DNA from 3 places in the Enterobacter sp. UPMP701 genome. Region 1 is predicted to be linked to each of the others. Evidence: predicted binding sites of a transcription regulator. Region 1 holds the regulator's gene; each other region holds the start of a gene.
What was found. The regulator PurR, encoded in region 1, represses purine synthesis genes. The targets are predictions, from matches to a motif close to CANGCAAACGTTTGCNTG.
Positions count from the first base shown of each region.

Region 2: ACWKXT_RS00650 (amino acid aminotransferase) is a predicted target of PurR. The motif match lies at 2,616-2,633, and genes of this name have one in related genera.
Region 3: carA (glutamine-hydrolyzing carbamoyl-phosphate synthase small subunit) is a predicted target of PurR. The motif match lies at 3,569-3,586, and genes of this name have one in related genera.

Region 1 is NZ_JBSKJN010000001.1:526,447-532,382, forward strand. Features, by position in the region: gene cfa (cyclopropane fatty acyl phospholipid synthase) at 1-393, opposite strand, end outside; gene punC (purine nucleoside transporter PunC) at 692-1,891, opposite strand; gene punR (DNA-binding transcriptional activator PunR) at 2,006-2,917, shown strand; gene purR (HTH-type transcriptional repressor PurR) at 2,935-3,960, opposite strand; gene cydH (cytochrome bd-I oxidase subunit CydH) at 4,258-4,347, shown strand; gene ACWKXT_RS02600 (MFS transporter) at 4,510-5,676, shown strand; gene sodB (superoxide dismutase [Fe]) at 5,715-5,936, opposite strand, start outside.
Region 2 is NZ_JBSKJN010000001.1:146,671-152,606, forward strand. Features, by position in the region: gene ACWKXT_RS00640 (DUF882 domain-containing protein) at 94-645, shown strand; gene ACWKXT_RS00645 (MBL fold metallo-hydrolase) at 666-1,313, shown strand; gene ACWKXT_RS00650 (amino acid aminotransferase) at 1,362-2,552, opposite strand; gene ACWKXT_RS00655 (porin) at 2,737-3,870, opposite strand; gene asnS (asparagine--tRNA ligase) at 4,476-5,876, opposite strand.
Region 3 is NZ_JBSKJN010000009.1:90,964-96,899, reverse strand. Features, by position in the region: gene ileS (isoleucine--tRNA ligase) at 1-364, shown strand, start outside; gene lspA (signal peptidase II) at 364-864, shown strand; gene fkpB (FKBP-type peptidyl-prolyl cis-trans isomerase) at 922-1,371, shown strand; gene ispH (4-hydroxy-3-methylbut-2-enyl diphosphate reductase) at 1,373-2,323, shown strand; gene dapB (4-hydroxy-tetrahydrodipicolinate reductase) at 2,529-3,350, shown strand; gene carA (glutamine-hydrolyzing carbamoyl-phosphate synthase small subunit) at 3,805-4,953, shown strand; gene carB (carbamoyl-phosphate synthase large subunit) at 4,972-5,936, shown strand, end outside.

The sequences.
Region 1 (5,936 bases):
CAGCATGCGGCTGAACAGGTCGTTGCCAAGATCGTAGTGTTCTTTGCCAACGATCCACGCGCGTTTTTTACTTTGCAGATTAAATAGCCGGGCAGAAGCGACACGCAGGGTGTCTTTGATATTACGAGGGAGTTGTTTTTCCAGACCGGCACGCAACACGCTGGCGAAAAAGATATCCAGCCGCTCGCACTCCCACCAGCCGTCCATATAGCTTTCTCCCAGGCCAAGCGACCCCTCGCGCAATACGCGTTTAAAAAAGTCGGGATGTTTAACCTGAGGATCGGATGGGGATGATCCGTTGATAGTGATGCCTGCTCGACCTAACAGTTCACTGACGATCCGGGACCAGTTATCGTCCGGAACGCTGACTTCTTCTATACACGATGAACTCATAGCTTCTCCATCACCCTACTGTGATCAGAACCTTAAAACAGCGTAGACGCTTTTTTTGGTTTGTGAGAAATCTCACGGTAAACACCGCGAGGCTAGTATCCGACGTAGAACAGAGGAAGGGAGATAACCCTTGCCGAAATGCCTTCCATGGTAAAACGGGAGCACTCCGGCTCCCGTTAACACTTAATATTTATCGTATTTAATCGAACCAAATTTAGTATAGGCCTCAAAATTTGGTGATTCAATAGAAAATTCTTAGCAACCTAATCACTGAAAATTAACATAGTTTCTGGTGCGATTAGGCATGCGAGGTTTCTACCTGCGTGCTCTCGTCCTGCGCGCGCTGCGCGGAGGCCTGCATGCGATAACCCAACGCCGCCAGCGCGACGGTGACCAGCATCACGCTGGTTGTTGTCAGCAGCGGCGTGGCAATCAGCGCGGAGACCACCAGGCTTGCCAGGAAGCACAGCCCCAGTTGCAGGGTGTTCTGCAGCGCAGCCGCGCGGCCTGTCGCCTGCGGGAACGGACGCAGCGCCTGCGCCACAACGATAGGGTAGATCGCCCCGTTCGCGATGGCCATCACGCAGAATGGAATCAATATTTCGGCAAGACCCGCGCCCGGAATAAAGCCAACGGCCCAGGTCCCGATGACGCTCAACGCATACAGCACCAGCAGCCACGGCAGCATTTGCTGGCCTTCCCATTTTTGCAGCGCCGCGCGGCAGCCGTACCCGCCCACCAGGAACGCGATGGTCTGCGGAACGTAGCTCAGACCAATGGCCGCCGGGCTGTAGCCCATATCATGCAGAATAAAGGGCGAACCGGTCAGCCACGCGAAGAAGCTCGCCGAACAGGCGGCATAGATCAGAACGTTGCCGCGATATGCTTTTGCGCTCAGCAGGGAGGTGAAGGTAATCGGCTTCGCGTCAGCATGCGCCTCTTTTTTATGCGCTGGCTTGAGAGCGAACGCAGGCAGCATCAGCACCAGCGTGATGGCAAACAGCGTGGCAAAGATAGCCTGCCAGTCAAAGTGCGCGAGGATCCAGCTGCCCAGCAGCGGGGCGAGGGCAGGTGAGAGACCCACCAGCGGCATAATGGTAGCGAAAATACGGTTTGTGCGGTTTGCCGGGTAGTAGTCGGTGACCAGCGCCTGCCAGGTCACGGCAGCGGCACAGACGCCGACCGCCTGAGCAAACCGCAGCACCAGCAGCCAGGTAGCATCGCGCACCCATAACATCCCCAGACAGCCAACGGCAAAAATGGCCAGCCCCAGCAGCAATACCGGTTTACGACCAAAGCGATCCGAGAGCGGTCCCCAGAGCAGCTGTGCGAAAGCAAAACCGGCGAGGAACAAACTCAGGCTGGCGCTGATGGCCGCGGCAGGCGTTTGCAAATCTTCCTGCATCGCGGCGAAGGCCGGCAGGTACATATCGGTGGCCAAAAAGCCCAGCACGCTTAAGCCGCCGAGCCAGACTAAAAATCCTTTCCTGGGTTGCACTATTTTATTCTCCTGAGGAGGCAGGTATACATTGGCGCTGAGTGTAGGGAGTGCAAAGCCGCTTGTGAAACGCTAATATTTGGCGGGTGAATTCAAATTTTTTGCAGGCAGAAAATGTGGTCAGATTATTCTCTTGAAGTGGTCGATGCTGTCGCGCGTAACGGCAGCTTTAGCGCTGCGGCGCAGGAGTTGCACCGCGTCCCTTCGGCTATCAGCTATACGGTACGTCAGCTTGAAGAATGGCTGGCGGTTCCGCTGTTTGAACGGCGGCATCGTGATGTGGAATTAACGCCCGCAGGGGCGTGGTTTCTGAAAGAAGGGCGTTCTGTTATCAAAAAAATGCAGATCACCCGCGAGCAGTGTCAGCAGATCGCGAACGGCTGGCGGGGACACCTTTCCATTGCGGTGGATAACATCGTTAAGCCCAAGCGCACCCGGCAGATGATTGTCGATTTTTATCGGCATTTCTCTGACGTTGAACTGCGGGTCTCGCAGGAGGTGTTCAACGGCGTCTGGGATGCGCTGGCGGACGGCAGGGTAGAGATGGCGATTGGCGCGACCCAGGCGATCCCCGTCGGGGGACGTTACGCCTTTCGCGATATGGGGATGCTGAGCTGGAAATGTGTGGTGGCAAGCGATCATCCCCTGGCGGCGATGGAAGGGCCGCTGAGCGACGATACGCTGCGCAGCTGGCCGTCGCTGGTGCTGGAGGATACCTCCCGTTCACTGCCGAAGCGAATTACATGGCTGCTGGACAACCAGCGGCGGGTTGTCGCCCCTGACTGGGGATCGTCGGCGACGTGCCTCAGTGCCGGACTCTGCGTAGGCATGGTGCCCGCCCATTTTGCGCGTCCGCGTATCGACACCGGAGAGTGGATAGAGCTAACGCTGGAGAACCCGTTCCCGGATGCGGCCTGCTGTCTCACCTGGCAACAAAATGATGTCTCACCCGCTATGGCCTGGCTGCTGGATTATCTGGGTGACAGCGAAACGCTTAACCGGGAATGGTTACGGGAGCCAGACTGACTGGCCCCGGAAGAAGATTAACGACGGTAGTCGCGGAAAGGACCATCCGCAACGGAGCGGCGCTCGATGAGGCGTGGATGAACTTCAATGGACTGCGACTCTTCACGCTTGTTGACGATCCTGTCCAGCAGCATATTGAAGGCCGTTTCACCCAGCGAATCTTTCGGCTGGTGAATGGTGGTCAGCGCTGGCGTGAAGAAGCGCGCGTTGCGCACGTTGTCATAGCCGATCACGGAAATATCCTGCGGGACGCGCAGGCCAAGCTCGTCTGCGGCGCAGAGTGCACCCATGGCCATGATGTCGCCCCCGCAGAAGACGGCGGTCGGACGGTGCTGCTGGGAGACGATCTGCTGCATCGCGCGGTAGCCTGATTCCGGCTCAAAGTCACCCTGCACGATCCAGTTTTCCGGCACGGTAATCAGCGCCTCTTCCATCGCTTTCATAAATCCGGCCAGGCGGCCCGCACCGGTGTTGCGCTCCAGCGGACCCGGGATTACGCCAATCTCGCGGTGGCCGCGTTCGATCAGATAACGGCCCGCCATGTAACCGCCTTCGAAGGCGTTATCGATGACGGAATCGGTGAAGTCGGCGCGCGCTTCGCCCCAGTCCATCACCACCATAGGGATATGGCGATACTCTTCCAGCATCGACAGTACGGATTCCGGGTACTCGGAGCACATCACCAGCAGGCCATCCACGCGCTTTTGCGCCATCATCGACAGATAGGCACGCTGTTTTTCTATGCTATTCCATGCGTTGCCCAGAATCAGGGTATAGCCTTTCTGGAAGCAGTTTTTCTCTACCGCTTCAATGATCTCGGCAAAATAGGCCGCTTCGCTGCTGGTCGCCAGCAGACCAATAGACTTGGTGTGATTAACCTTGAGGCTACGCGCAACCGCACTCGGTGAGTAGTGCAGCTCTTTGATCGCAGCCCAGACGGCGTTGCGCGTCTCTTCCGCCACAAAGCGGGTTTTGTTAATTACATGTGATACGGTTGTAGTGGAAACGTTTGCGCGTTTTGCTACGTCTTTAATTGTTGCCATTAAATGTCACTCCAGACCATATCCTAAACTCCTGAAAAACTTGAAGGTAAACGTTTGCCTTCTCTCACCCTTATCTCGCAATTTTGGATTGCGGTACGCCAGGAAAACGACACGGGACGTCAGGAGGGGGTCAATGGCCGGTACGCTAATAAATTTAGCGTGGAATTTTGGCCTATCTTGATGAAAAGGGGAAGAGCTAAAGTGTTTATCAGCTTAAATCCAGGAAGATTTTTGAGCTAAATTGTGCAAAAATGAGCAAGCTCACTTTTCGTGGGGGGATTAAAAGGAGAAAAATTGATGAGTTCCGATCTGAAGTTTTCGCTGTTCACCACCGTTATTGTGCTGGCTCTGATTGTCGCGGCTGGCCTGACGGCTGCGCTGCACTGATTTACGCGGGGGGAGAGCCTTCTCCCTCCCGATCTCCTGATTGTTACTTCTCTGGCAAAAATCTTTTGCCATTTTGTTAACTTCTCATTTTTTGTGATTGATGTCATGCTTTCCGCTTCTTTGTTCTGTGTCACCACATGACACGGCATCCGGAGTTGACGCATGAAAATCAATTTTCCCCTGCTGGCCCTGGCGATTGGCGCTTTTGGGATTGGCACCACTGAATTCTCCCCGATGGGGTTACTGCCTGTTATCGCCCGGGGCGTGGACGTCTCGATCCCGGCCGCCGGTATGCTAATCAGCGCCTACGCTATCGGAGTGATGGTGGGAGCGCCGCTGATGACGCTTCTGCTTTCGCACCGCGCGCGCCGCAATGCGCTGATTTTCCTGATGGCGATTTTCACCCTCGGCAATGTGCTTTCGGCCATTTCGCCGGACTACACCACCCTGATGTTGTCGCGCATTCTGACCAGCCTCAACCACGGCGCGTTCTTTGGGCTCGGGTCGGTCGTGGCCGCGAGCGTTGTGCCGAAACACAAGCAGGCAAGCGCCGTGGCGACCATGTTTATGGGGCTGACGATTGCCAACATTGGCGGCGTACCGGCGGCAACCTGGTTGGGTGAAGCGATCGGCTGGCGGATGTCCTTCCTGGCGACGGCCGGGCTGGGCGTGGTCGCGATGGTGGCACTGTTCTTCTCCCTGCCGAAAGGCAGCGCCGGCGAACGTCCGGAAGTGCGTAAAGAGCTGGCGGTGCTGATGCGTCCGCAGGTGCTCTCCGCGCTGCTGACCACCGTGCTGGGGGCAGGGGCGATGTTTACCCTCTACACCTACATTTCGCCGGTCTTGCACGACATTACCCACGCAACGCCACTCTTTGTTACCGCGATGCTGGTGCTGATTGGCGTCGGCTTCTCAATTGGCAACTATCTCGGCGGGAAATTTGCCGACCGTTCCGTGAGCGGGACGCTGAAGGGGTTCTTAACCCTGCTGATTGTCATCATGATTGCGATCCCGTGGCTGGCGCGGAATGAATTCGGCGCGGCGATTGCGATGGTCGTCTGGGGAGCTGCCACCTTCGCCGTGGTTCCACCGCTGCAGATGCGCGTGATGCGCGTCGCCCATGAAGCGCCGGGTCTCTCGTCTTCCGTGAATATCGGGGCGTTCAATCTCGGCAATGCGTTGGGGGCTGCCGCCGGGGGCGCCGTGATTTCAGGTGGCCTGGGATACAGTTTTGTGCCGGTGATGGGGGCGATTATTGCCGCGCTCGGCCTGCTGCTGGTGATGATGTCCGGTCGTAAACAGCCAGAAGCGGTTTGTACGGCTGAATAAGCAAAAAACGCAGAAGGGTAACCCCTTCTGCGTGATCCTTACGCGGCGAAGTTCTTCGCCACAAAGTCCCAGTTTACCAGTGCCCAGAAGTGTTCCAGGTAGTTCGGGCGCGCATTACGGTAATCAATGTAGTAAGCGTGTTCCCACACGTCCACGGTCATCAGCGGCGTAGCGCTGGTGGTCAGCGGGGTGCCCGCGTTAGAGGTGGACACGATAGCCAGTTTGCCATCCGCTTCTTTTACCAGCCACGTCCAGCCAGA
Region 2 (5,936 bases), 380 kb from region 1:
TTGGGCGCCTTGACGTACCCTGTTTTGCCAGTTAAGGTGCCCTTCGTGCGCTAAGCATATTTACGATTTCATTGACCTGTAGACCTGATTATCATGGACAAATTTGACGCTAATCGCCGCAAACTGCTGGCGTTAGGTGGTGTTGCGCTCGGCGCAGCGGCCATCCTGCCGACGCCAGCATTTGCCACCCTCTCGACACCTCGTCCGCGAGTTTTAACGCTCAACAATCTTCACACCGGTGAGTCGCTAAAAGCGGAGTTTTTTGATGGCAGAGGCTATATTCAGGATGAATTAGCAAGACTCAACCATTTTTTCCGTGATTTCCGCGCGAATAAAGTAAAAGCCATCGACCCAGGACTGTTTGATCAGCTTTTCCGCCTTCAGGGCCTGCTGGGTACCAGCAAGCCGGTGCAGCTTATTTCTGGCTATCGCTCTCTTGATACCAATAATGAACTGCGCGCCCATAGCCGTGGCGTAGCGAAAAAAAGCTACCACACGAAGGGACAGGCAATGGATTTCCATATTGAAGGCGTTTCGTTAGCCAATATTCGCAAAGCCGCGTTATCTATGCGCGCAGGTGGTGTAGGATACTACCCCAGCAGCAACTTTGTGCATATTGATACCGGTCCGGTTCGGCACTGGTAATAACGAAACACAGGAGCAGTATGAACTATCGTATTATTCCGGTTACCGCGTTCTCCCAGAACTGTTCATTAATCTGGTGTGAGCAAACCAAACTGGCCGCGCTTGTCGATCCCGGCGGTGATGCTGAGAAAATCAAGCAGGAAGTCGCCGACAGCGGCGTAACGCTGATGCAGATTTTACTGACGCATGGTCACCTTGACCACGTAGGCGCAGCGGCTGAACTGGCTGAACACTACGGTGTGCCGATTATTGGCCCGGAAAAAGAAGATGAGTTCTGGCTGCAGGGGTTACCTGCCCAAAGCCGCATGTTTGGCCTTGATGAGTGTCAACCCCTGACGCCCGATCGCTGGCTGAACGAAGGAGAGCGCGTTAACGTAGGGAATGTGACTTTACAGGTGTTGCATTGTCCTGGGCATACGCCAGGCCATATCGTCTTCTTTGATGACCAGTCCCGTCTGCTGATTTCCGGCGATGTGATTTTCAAAGGTGGCGTAGGACGCAGCGATTTTCCGCGCGGCGATCATGGGCAGCTGATTCAGTCGATCAAACAGAAGTTATTGCCGCTGGGTGATGACGTGACGTTTATCCCTGGACACGGCCCGATGTCGACGCTGGGCTATGAACGGCTCCATAATCCGTTCCTTCAGGATGAGATGCCTGTCTGGTAACCAGCATAAAAAAAGCCTGCTAAACGCAGGCTTTTTTGTAGGTGCAAATTACAGCACAGCGACAATCGCTTCGCACAGTGGCGCCATGTTGTCAGGGGTCATGCCTGCAACGTTAACGCGGCCAGAGGCCACGGCGTATACGCCAAACTCTTCACGCAGACGCAGAACCTGCTCTTTAGTCAGGCCGCTGAACGAGAACATGCCGTTCTGTTTGATGATAAAGCTGAAGTCGCGGTCCGCGCCTTTCTCAGCCAGGGTGTTCACAAACAGCAGGCGCATGCGCTGAATACGCTGACGCATATCGTTGAGCTCTTGTTCCCAGATCGCGCGTAGCGCATCGTTGCTCAGGATGGTGGCAACGACAGAGGCACCGTGTGCCGGTGGGTTAGAGTAGTTAGCGCGGATAACGGATTTCATCTGGCTGAAGGCACGATCGGCAGTTTCATCGTTAGCCGCAACCAGCGTACAGGCACCCACACGCTCATTGTACAGACCGAAGTTCTTGGAGTAGGAGCTAGCAACGATCAGCTCCTGATGAACTGCTGCGAACGCGCGCAGGCCTTCGGCATCTTCTTCCAGACCGCGGGCGAAGCCCTGATAAGCAAAGTCAAACAGCGGCAACCAGCCTTTCTCAACGGAGAGTTTAGCCAGGTGTTCCCACTGCTCAAGCGTTGGATCGATACCGGTTGGGTTGTGGCAGCAGCCGTGGAACAACACCACGTCACCCGCCTGCGCTTCGCTCAGGCTTGCCAGCAGGCCGTCAAAGTCCAGAGCGTGGTTTGCCGCGTCGTAGTAAGCATATTCACGTACTTCCAGACCCGCAGAGTTAAAGACGCTCTTGTGGTTCGGCCAGCTTGGGTTGCTCACCCATACACGCTTAACAGAGGTGTTTTTCGCAAGGAAATCCGCCGCCACGCGCAGCGCGCCGGTACCGCCAGGGGTCTGTGCTGTGCGAGCACGTTTGTCACTCACAATTGCGCTGCCTTTACCGAACAGCAGCTCCTGGGTGCAGCGACCAAATTCAGGGATACCATCAATACCGAGGTAGTTTTTGGTGGTTTCATTTTCCAGCAGATACTGCTCAGCTTTCTTAACGCTGGTCAGTACCGGAGTTTTGCCGGTTTCATCTTTATATACACCAATACCCAGGTTGATTTTGCCAGGGCGGTCATCGGCACGAAACAGATCGGCCAGGCCCAGAATAGGGTCGGCAGGAGCGGCGGTAATGTTCTCAAACATGACGAAGTTCCATTGTGATTACAGAAGTGAAATCCGCTATCAGGTTAACGGTAGATTTACAAAATGCCAACCGTTTGCGACGAAAAGCGTGCGGCTTTTCAAAAGTCGCCATTATTTTCTGTCAGGCATAAAAAAACAGGGCCGAAGCCCTGTTCATTAAGCATATAACAACGTGGTGTACGGATTAGAACTGGTAAACTGCAGCCAGGCCAACCTGGTCGTCGGTACCAACCCAGCCGCCGCCAGTGCGCTTGGCCTGATCTTCGTCGATCAGGTTGATACGGTAGTCAGCAGACACGTTGAAGTTTTTATTGAAGTAGTAAGTTGCGCCAACTTCAACGTATTTAGCCAGATCTGCATCGCCGCCAGCTACGGTGTTCAGGTTTTTACCTTTACTCTGCACATAGGACAGGGATGGACGCAGGCCGAAATCGAACTGATACTGAGCGATAACTTCGAAGTTCTGGGTTTTGTTCGCTACGTTGAACACGTCACCATCAGCATCCGGAGTATTGGAACCGGTGCTGTTACCCAGGATGCTCATGTTGCGGGTTTCTGCGTACACCGCTGCCAGATACAGGCTGTTAGCATCATATTTACCACCAATTGCCCATGCTTCAGCTTTGTCGCCTTTGCCATCAGCTTTCTGGTCAAGAGTACGGTTAGCATTGCTGTACGCACCGGTCAGGCCAAAGCCACCGCCGAAGTCGTAACCCACAGAGTAACCAACACCGTCACCGTTGGCACGACGCAGGTCAGCGCGCTCGTTTTTAGCCTGGTACTGGATACCGAAGCTCAGACCATCAACCAGACCGAAGAAATCGCTGTTACGGTAAGTCAGCAGGCCAGTAGAACGGCTGGTCATGTAGTTATCAACATAACCACCACCCCAGGTTTCGCCAGACCACGTTGGCGCCATGTCGGTGTAAGACTCTACATCGTATACGATGCCGTAGTTACGGCCATAGTCGATGCTGCCAGCGTCAGCCATTTTCAGGCCAGCGAAAGCCAGACGAGTACGGGTAGAGTTGTTTGCAGACTGTTCACCTTCAGCTGAGCTGGCCAGTGCACGGTATTCCCACTGACCATAACCTGTCAGTTGGTCGTTGATCTGAGTTTCGCCTTTGAAACCGATCTGCGCGTAAGTTGAGTCGGAGTTGTTGGTGTTATCGCCATTGGTAACAAAGTCACGCTCAGCATTAACTTTCCCGTACAGATCCAGTTTGTTGCCGTTCTTGTTATAGATTTCTGCAGCGTTAGCTGCACCGGCTACCAGCAGGGCAGGGATTACCACTGCCAGAATATTGCGCTTCATCATTATTTATTACCCTCATTGGTTTTTTTATGACACTCGCCACTGCCGTCAATAAATTCTGTCAATAAATATTTCCGGAACTATTGATGAGAGTTTGGTGTCTTTATGTATCTGACAGGCATCTTTCCATTCACCGAAGCGTTTCGCTAGCCTGAAAGTGCTACAATTCTCAAGATTGAGTTACAATAAGAAAATATGTGTAACTAAATGTGTATTTTTCGGAACTTTGTGAACCATCTCAAATTTCAGCGTGTCCTGGTGAATTAAGCAGCGAATTGTTTCCTATATATATGAATTCCTTATGATTAATTTGAATAAAGGCAATTCCTATAAACGGATGTTAAACGACTCGTTTTTTCTTATGACCGCAAAAAGACTTCTGGATGGCTGAAAAAGTGGTTGAAATTTGTGCTATTGCTTGAGGCTGTAATAATCTCAATAAGAATGTGGTTTATTTTTTGTGGCTGGATATTTCGCGGAAACAAAACGTAACAGGTAGTGGTTGTGACGGGGTGATGGTTTAAAAACGTTGACTTTGCGCTGACAAAAACTGACAGGGCAGAATAAAATAATGGCCAGCAAATGCTGGCCATTATCTGTTGTGTTACTTAGAAGCTGGCGTTACGTGGAGTACGTGGGAACGGGATCACGTCACGCACGTTCTGAACGCCAGTAACGTAGGCGATCAGACGCTCGAAACCAAGACCGAACCCAGCGTGCGGAACGGTGCCATAACGGCGCAGGTCGCGATACCAGCTGTAGTCCGCAGGGTTGAGACCCATCTCTTCCATGCGCGCGTCCAGCACGTCCAGACGTTCTTCACGCTGAGAACCACCGATGATTTCACCGATGCCCGGCGCCAGTACGTCCATTGCTGCCACGGTTTTCCCGTCTTCGTTAAGGCGCATATAGAAGGCCTTAATGTCTTTCGGGTAGTTTTTAACAACAACCGGTGCTTTGAAATGTTTCTCGGCCAGATAGCGTTCGTGCTCAGACGCCAGATCGACGCCCCAGTAAACCGGGTTCTCGAACTTCTCACCGCATTTCTCGAGGATCGCTACCGCGTCGGTATAGTCCACCTGCGCAAAGTCGGCAGAGACGAAACGCTCCAGACGCGCCACAGCATCGCTGTCTACGCGCTCGGCGAAGAACTTCATGTCGTCAGGACGCTCTTCCAGCACCGCTTTGAAGACGTACTTCAGCATCGCTTCCGCCAGACCGGCAACGTCGTCGAGGTCAGCAAACGCCACTTCCGGCTCCAGCATCCAGAACTCCGCCAGGTGGCGGCTGGTGTTGGAGTTTTCGGCACGGAAGGTTGGGCCGAAGGTGTAAATCTTAGACAGCGCACAGGCGTAGGTTTCGCCGTTGAGCTGGCCGGATACCGTCAGAAAGGCTTCTTTACCAAAGAAGTCTTTGTCATAGTCGACTTTCCCTTCCGGAGTACGCGGCAGGTTTTCCATATCCAGCGTGGAGACACGGAACATTTCGCCTGCGCCTTCCGTATCGGACGCAGTGATCAGCGGGGTAGACACCCAGAAATAACCCTGCTCATCGAAGAAGCGATGCAGCGCCTGAGCCAGCGTATGACGCACGCGGGCCACCGCACCAATCAGGTTGGTACGCGGGCGCAGGTGGGCGACTTCACGCAGGTATTCAATGCTGTGACGTTTTGCCGCCATCGGGTAGGTGTCCGGATCTTCAACCCAGCCGGTCACTTCAATGGCAGAGGCCTGAATTTCGAAACTCTGACCCTGGCCCGGTGATGCGACAACCACACCGGTAACGATAACGGAGCAACCCGTCGTCAGGCGCAGAACGTCATCATTGTAATTGGGCAGAGAATTATTAATGACGGCCTGTACAGGATCAAAGCAGGAACCGTCATAGACGGCAAGGAAGGAGATGCCAGCTTTAGAATCTCGGCGAGTACGCACCCATCCGCGCACGGTGACCTCCTGGTCAACGGCGACACGGCCCTGGAGTACGTCGGCTACAGGCACAACGCTCATAATATTCTCTCTGTTAATAGTCGGAAAAAATAAACACTTGTCCACCCTAAGACGGGGGGA
Region 3 (5,936 bases), on a different contig from region 1:
AGTGAACAAGGTTATCGAGCAGGCGCGTGCGGACAAGAAAGTCGGCGGCTCTCTGGAAGCGGCAGTGACCCTGTACGCCGAACCGGAGCTGGCGGCGAAGCTGACCGCGCTGGGCGATGAATTGCGATTTGTCCTGTTGACCTCCGGTGCGAAAGTTGCGGATTATGCCGAAGCTACTGCTGATGCTCAGCAGAGCGAACTGCTCAAAGGACTGAAAGTCGCGCTGAGCAAAGCCGACGGTGAGAAATGCCCGCGTTGCTGGCATTACACCACCGATATTGGCCAGGTGGCGGAACACGCAGACATCTGCGGACGCTGTGTAAGCAACGTCGCCGGTGACGGCGAAAAACGTAAGTTTGCCTGATGAGTAAAACTCTCTGTTCAACAGGACTGCGCTGGCTGTGGCTGGTTGTGGTGGTGCTGATTATCGATCTGGGCAGCAAGTTCCTGATCCTCCAGAATTTCGCTCTGGGGGAGACGGTCCCGCTGTTCCCGTCGCTTAACCTGCACTACGCCCGTAACTACGGCGCGGCGTTCAGTTTCCTTGCCGACAGCGGTGGCTGGCAGCGCTGGTTCTTTGCGGGTATCGCCATCGGTATCTGCGTGGTACTGGCGGTGCTGATGTACCGCTCGAAGGCCACGCAAAAGCTGAATAACATCGCCTACGCGCTGATCATTGGCGGCGCGCTGGGCAACCTGTTTGACCGCCTGTGGCACGGCTTTGTGGTCGATATGATCGACTTCTACGTCGGCGACTGGCACTTCGCGACCTTTAACCTCGCCGATAGCGCAATTTGCATCGGTGCGGCGTTAATCGTGCTGGAAGGCTTCTTGCCTAAACCGGCCGCGAAAGAGCAGGCGTAATTATCAATGCCGGGTGACGCGCTGCGCCATCCGGCACAACATTAAAGAGCAATGTGCATGTCTAAATCCGTACAGAGCAACAGCGCGGTTCTCGTTCACTTCACGCTGAAGCTGGATGACGGCTCCACCGCCGAATCCACCCGCAACAACGGCAAACCGGCCCTGTTCCGTCTTGGCGATACGTCGCTGTCTGAAGGTCTTGAGCAGCAGCTTCTGGGCCTGAAAGAGGGTGAGAAAAAAGCCTTTTCGCTGGAGCCGGATGCGGCATTTGGCGTGCCAAGCCCGGATCTGATCCAGTACTTCTCGCGCCGTGAGTTCATGGACGCGGGGGAACCGGAAATCGGGGCGATCATGCTCTTTACCGCTATGGACGGCAGCGAAATGCCTGGCGTGATCCGCGAAATCAACGGGGACTCCATTACCGTTGATTTCAACCATCCGCTTGCCGGGCGTACCGTTCATTTTGATGTCGAAGTGCTGGAGATCGATCCGGCACTGGAGGCCTGAAATGCAGATCCTGTTGGCTAACCCGCGCGGCTTCTGCGCCGGTGTAGACCGCGCTATCAGCATTGTTGAAAACGCGCTGGAGATTTACGGCGCGCCGATTTACGTGCGTCACGAAGTGGTGCACAACCGCTACGTGGTCGACAGCCTGCGCGAGCGCGGTGCGATTTTTATCGAGCAGATCAGCGAAGTGCCGGACGGCGCAATCCTCATCTTCTCCGCGCACGGCGTCTCACAGGCGGTACGCAACGAGGCGAAAAGCCGCGATCTGACCGTATTCGATGCCACCTGTCCATTAGTGACAAAAGTGCATATGGAAGTGGCGCGCGCCAGCCGTCGCGGTGAAGAGTCGATTCTGATTGGCCATGCCGGTCACCCGGAAGTCGAAGGCACCATGGGCCAGTACAGCAACCCGGAAGGGGGCATGTACCTGGTCGAGTCACCGGAAGATGTCTTTACGCTGAACGTGAAAAATGAAGCCCGTCTGTCGTTTATGACCCAGACGACGCTCTCCGTAGACGATACCTCGGACGTGATTGACGCCCTGCGCCAGCGCTTTCCGAAAATCGTCGGGCCGCGTAAGGATGACATCTGCTACGCCACCACTAACCGTCAGGAAGCGGTGCGCGCGCTGGCTGAGCAGGCGGATGTGGTGCTGGTTGTCGGCTCCAAAAACTCCTCTAACTCCAACCGTCTGGCCGAACTGGCGCAGCGCATGGGGAAAGCGGCGTTTCTGATTGACGATGCAACGGACATCCAGGAAGCGTGGGTGAAAAATGCGGCCTGCGTTGGCGTGACCGCAGGTGCTTCCGCACCGGATATCCTGGTGCAGAACGTGATTGCGCGTCTGCAGGAGCTGGGCGGCGGCGAAGCGGTGCCGCTGGAAGGACGTGAAGAGAACATCGTTTTCGAAGTCCCGAAAGAACTGCGCATCGACGCCCGCGAAGTCGAATAGTCCTTTTTCTGATAAAAGGCCAGCACCTCCTGTGCTGGCCTTTTTTTTACCCGTTACTTTATCGTGACGACAAAATCATGTCTTTTACTGATATTTAAGTCGGTTTCACGTTAAATTCTAATTATCGGTGTTTTCAGTTGGCAGTGCTTCTCAAGGCTGGTTAATCTGAAAACGATTTACATCATTTTAACGTAAGAGAATAACTATGCATGATGCACAGATCCGCGTTGCCATTGCGGGCGCGGGTGGACGTATGGGCCGTCAGCTGATTCAGGCGGCACTACAGATGGATGGCGTGGCGCTTGGCGCGGCGCTGGAGCGTGAAGGTTCCTCACTTCTTGGTGCCGACGCAGGTGAGCTGGCAGGCGCGGGAAGGACGGGCGTTACCATCCAGAGCAGCCTTGATGCGGTTAAAGATGACTTCGATGTATTCATCGACTTTACCCGCCCGGAAGGGACGCTGACGCATCTGGCGTTTTGCCGCCAGCACGGCAAGGGGATGGTGATAGGCACCACCGGTTTTGACGATGCGGGCAAGCAGGCTATTCAGGACGCATCAAAAGAGATTGCGATTGTCTTCGCCGCAAACTTCAGCGTGGGCGTTAACGTCATGCTGAAGCTGCTGGAGAAGGCCGCTAAGGTGATGGGCAACTATACCGATATCGAGATCGTGGAAGCTCACCACCGTTACAAAGTTGATGCGCCATCAGGTACGGCGCTGGCGATGGGCGAAGCGATTGCTCATGCACTCGATAAAGATTTAAAAGACTGCGCGGTCTATACCCGCGAAGGTCACACCGGCGAACGCGTGCCTGGCACTATAGGTTTCGCAACGGTTCGTGCGGGCGACATCGTCGGCGAACATACGGCGATGTTCGCCGATATTGGCGAGCGTGTGGAGATTACGCATAAAGCTTCCAGCCGAATGACGTTTGCCAACGGAGCCGTTCGCTCAGCACTGTGGTTAAAAGATAAGAAAGATGGTCTTTTTGATATGCGAGATGTGCTCGATCTCAACAATTTGTAAGCTTTATTACCCATCGTGATGTGGTTATTGCAGTCGTAACTATTTGATTGCATAGGGCAATATTTTATTGCCCTTTTATTTTACCTCTTATCAGTATTTATTGTCTTCAAACCATTAAAAATGGCGTTATTCCTGATGTTTTGTGTTGCTGGATTGTAAATTTTGACCGGCTGGTCCACTTTTCATTCTCGCTCGACGCTCATTTCTATTAAACTGCGCACGCAAGCGGTTTCCACAGTGATTTAGCTGATCTTTTTGCCGCTTAATTCGAAATGAAGCCGCCAGGCTTGCAAAATAACAAACAAAATATCCGTTTTAAGTTGACTTTTACCTGGCAAATCCCCAGAATGCCGCCGTTTGCCAAAAATCCGCTGGCAACACATTTGCATTGATCCATGACATGGTTATGAATTAATATGCAAATAAAGTGAGTGAATATTCTCTGGAGGGTGTTTTGATTAAGTCAGCGCTATTGGTTCTGGAAGACGGAACCCAGTTTATCGGTCGGGCCATAGGGGCAACGGGTTCGGCGGTTGGGGAAGTCGTTTTCAATACTTCAATGACCGGTTATCAAGAAATCCTCACTGATCCTTCCTATTCTCGCCAAATCGTTACTCTTACTTATCCTCATATCGGCAATGTCGGCACCAATGCTGCTGACGAAGAATCCTCTCAGGTACATGCGCAAGGCCTGGTCATTCGCGACCTGCCGCTGATTGCCAGCAACTTCCGCAACACCGAAGACCTCTCTTCTTACCTGAAGCGTCATAACATCGTGGCGATTGCCGATATCGATACCCGTAAGTTAACGCGCCTGCTGCGCGAGAAGGGTGCACAGAACGGCTGCATCATCGCGGGTGATAACCTTGATGCAACGCTGGCGCTGGAAAAAGCAAAAGCCTTCCCGGGCCTGAACGGCATGGACCTGGCGAAAGAAGTGACTACCGCGGAGGCTTACAGCTGGACGCAGGGGAGCTGGACGCTGGAAGGCGACCTGCCGGAAGCGAAAAAAGAGAGCGAGCTGCCGTTCCACGTGGTGGCTTACGATTTCGGCGCCAAGCGCAACATCCTGCGCATGCTGGTTGACCGCGGCTGCCGCCTGACGGTGGTTCCGGCACAAACGTCTGCCGAAGACGTGCTGAAGATGAATCCGGACGGTATTTTCCTCTCTAACGGTCCTGGCGACCCGGCGCCGTGCGATTACGCTATCGACGCCATCAAGTCCTTCCTGGAAACCGACATTCCGGTATTCGGCATCTGCCTCGGCCATCAGCTGCTGGCGCTGGCGAGCGGTGCGAACACTGTGAAGATGAAGTTCGGCCACCACGGTGGTAACCACCCGGTGAAAGATATCGACAACAACACGGTGATGATTACCGCGCAGAACCACGGTTTCGCCGTCGATGAAGCGTCAATGCCGGCTAACCTGCGCGTGACCCATAAGTCGCTGTTCGATGGCACCCTTCAGGGCATTCATCGCACCGATAAACCAGCATTCAGCTTCCAGGGCCACCCGGAAGCCAGCCCGGGCCCACACGACGCCGCGCCGCTGTTCGATCACTTCATCGAACTTATCGAGCAATACCGTAAGACCGCTAAATAATCAGGAGCCGAGAAGACAATGCCAAAACGTACAGACATAAAAAGCATCCTGATCCTTGGCGCTGGCCCGATCGTCATCGGCCAGGCCTGCGAATTCGACTACTCCGGCGCGCAGGCGTGTAAAGCCCTGCGTGAAGAGGGTTACCGCGTTATCCTGGTGAACTCTAACCCGGCGACCATCATGACCGACCCGGAAATGGCTGATGCAACCTACATCGAGCCGATTCACTGGGAAGTGGTGCGTAAAATCATCGAGAAAGAGCGTCCGGACGCGGTGCTGCCAACCATGGGCGGCCAGACGGCGCTGAACTGTGCGCTGGAGCTGGAGCGTCAGGGTGTGCTGGAAGAGTTCGGCGTGACCATGATTGGTGCGACCGCCGACGCGATTGATAAAGCAGAAGACCGTCGCCGCTTCGACGTGGCCATGAAGAAAATCGGCCTCGACACCGCGCGTTCCGGTATCGCGCACAACATGGAAGAAGCGCTGGCCGTTGCGGCAGAAGTGGGCTACCCGTGCATCATCCGTCCATCGTTCACCATGGGCGGCACCGGCGGCGGTATCGCCTACAACCGCGAAGAGTTTGAAGAGATTTGCGAACGTGGTCTGGATCTCTCCCCAACCAAAGAGCTGCTGATTGATGAATCGCTGATTGGCTGGAAAGAGTACGAGATGGAAGTGGTGCGTGATAAAAACGACAATTGTATCATCGTCTGCTCCATCGAAAACTTCGATGCGATGGGTATCCACACCGGTGACTCCATCACCGTTGCGCCAGCCCAGACCCTGACCGACAAAGAGTATCAAATCATGCGTAACGCCTCGATGGCGGTACTGCGTGAAATCGGCGTGGAAACCGGCGGTTCTAACGTGCAGTTCTCCGTTAACCCGAAAACCGGCCGTCTGATTGTTATCGAAATGAACCCGCGCGTGTCCCGCTCCTCCGCGCTGGCCTCTAAAGCGACCGGCTTCCCGATTGCGAAGGT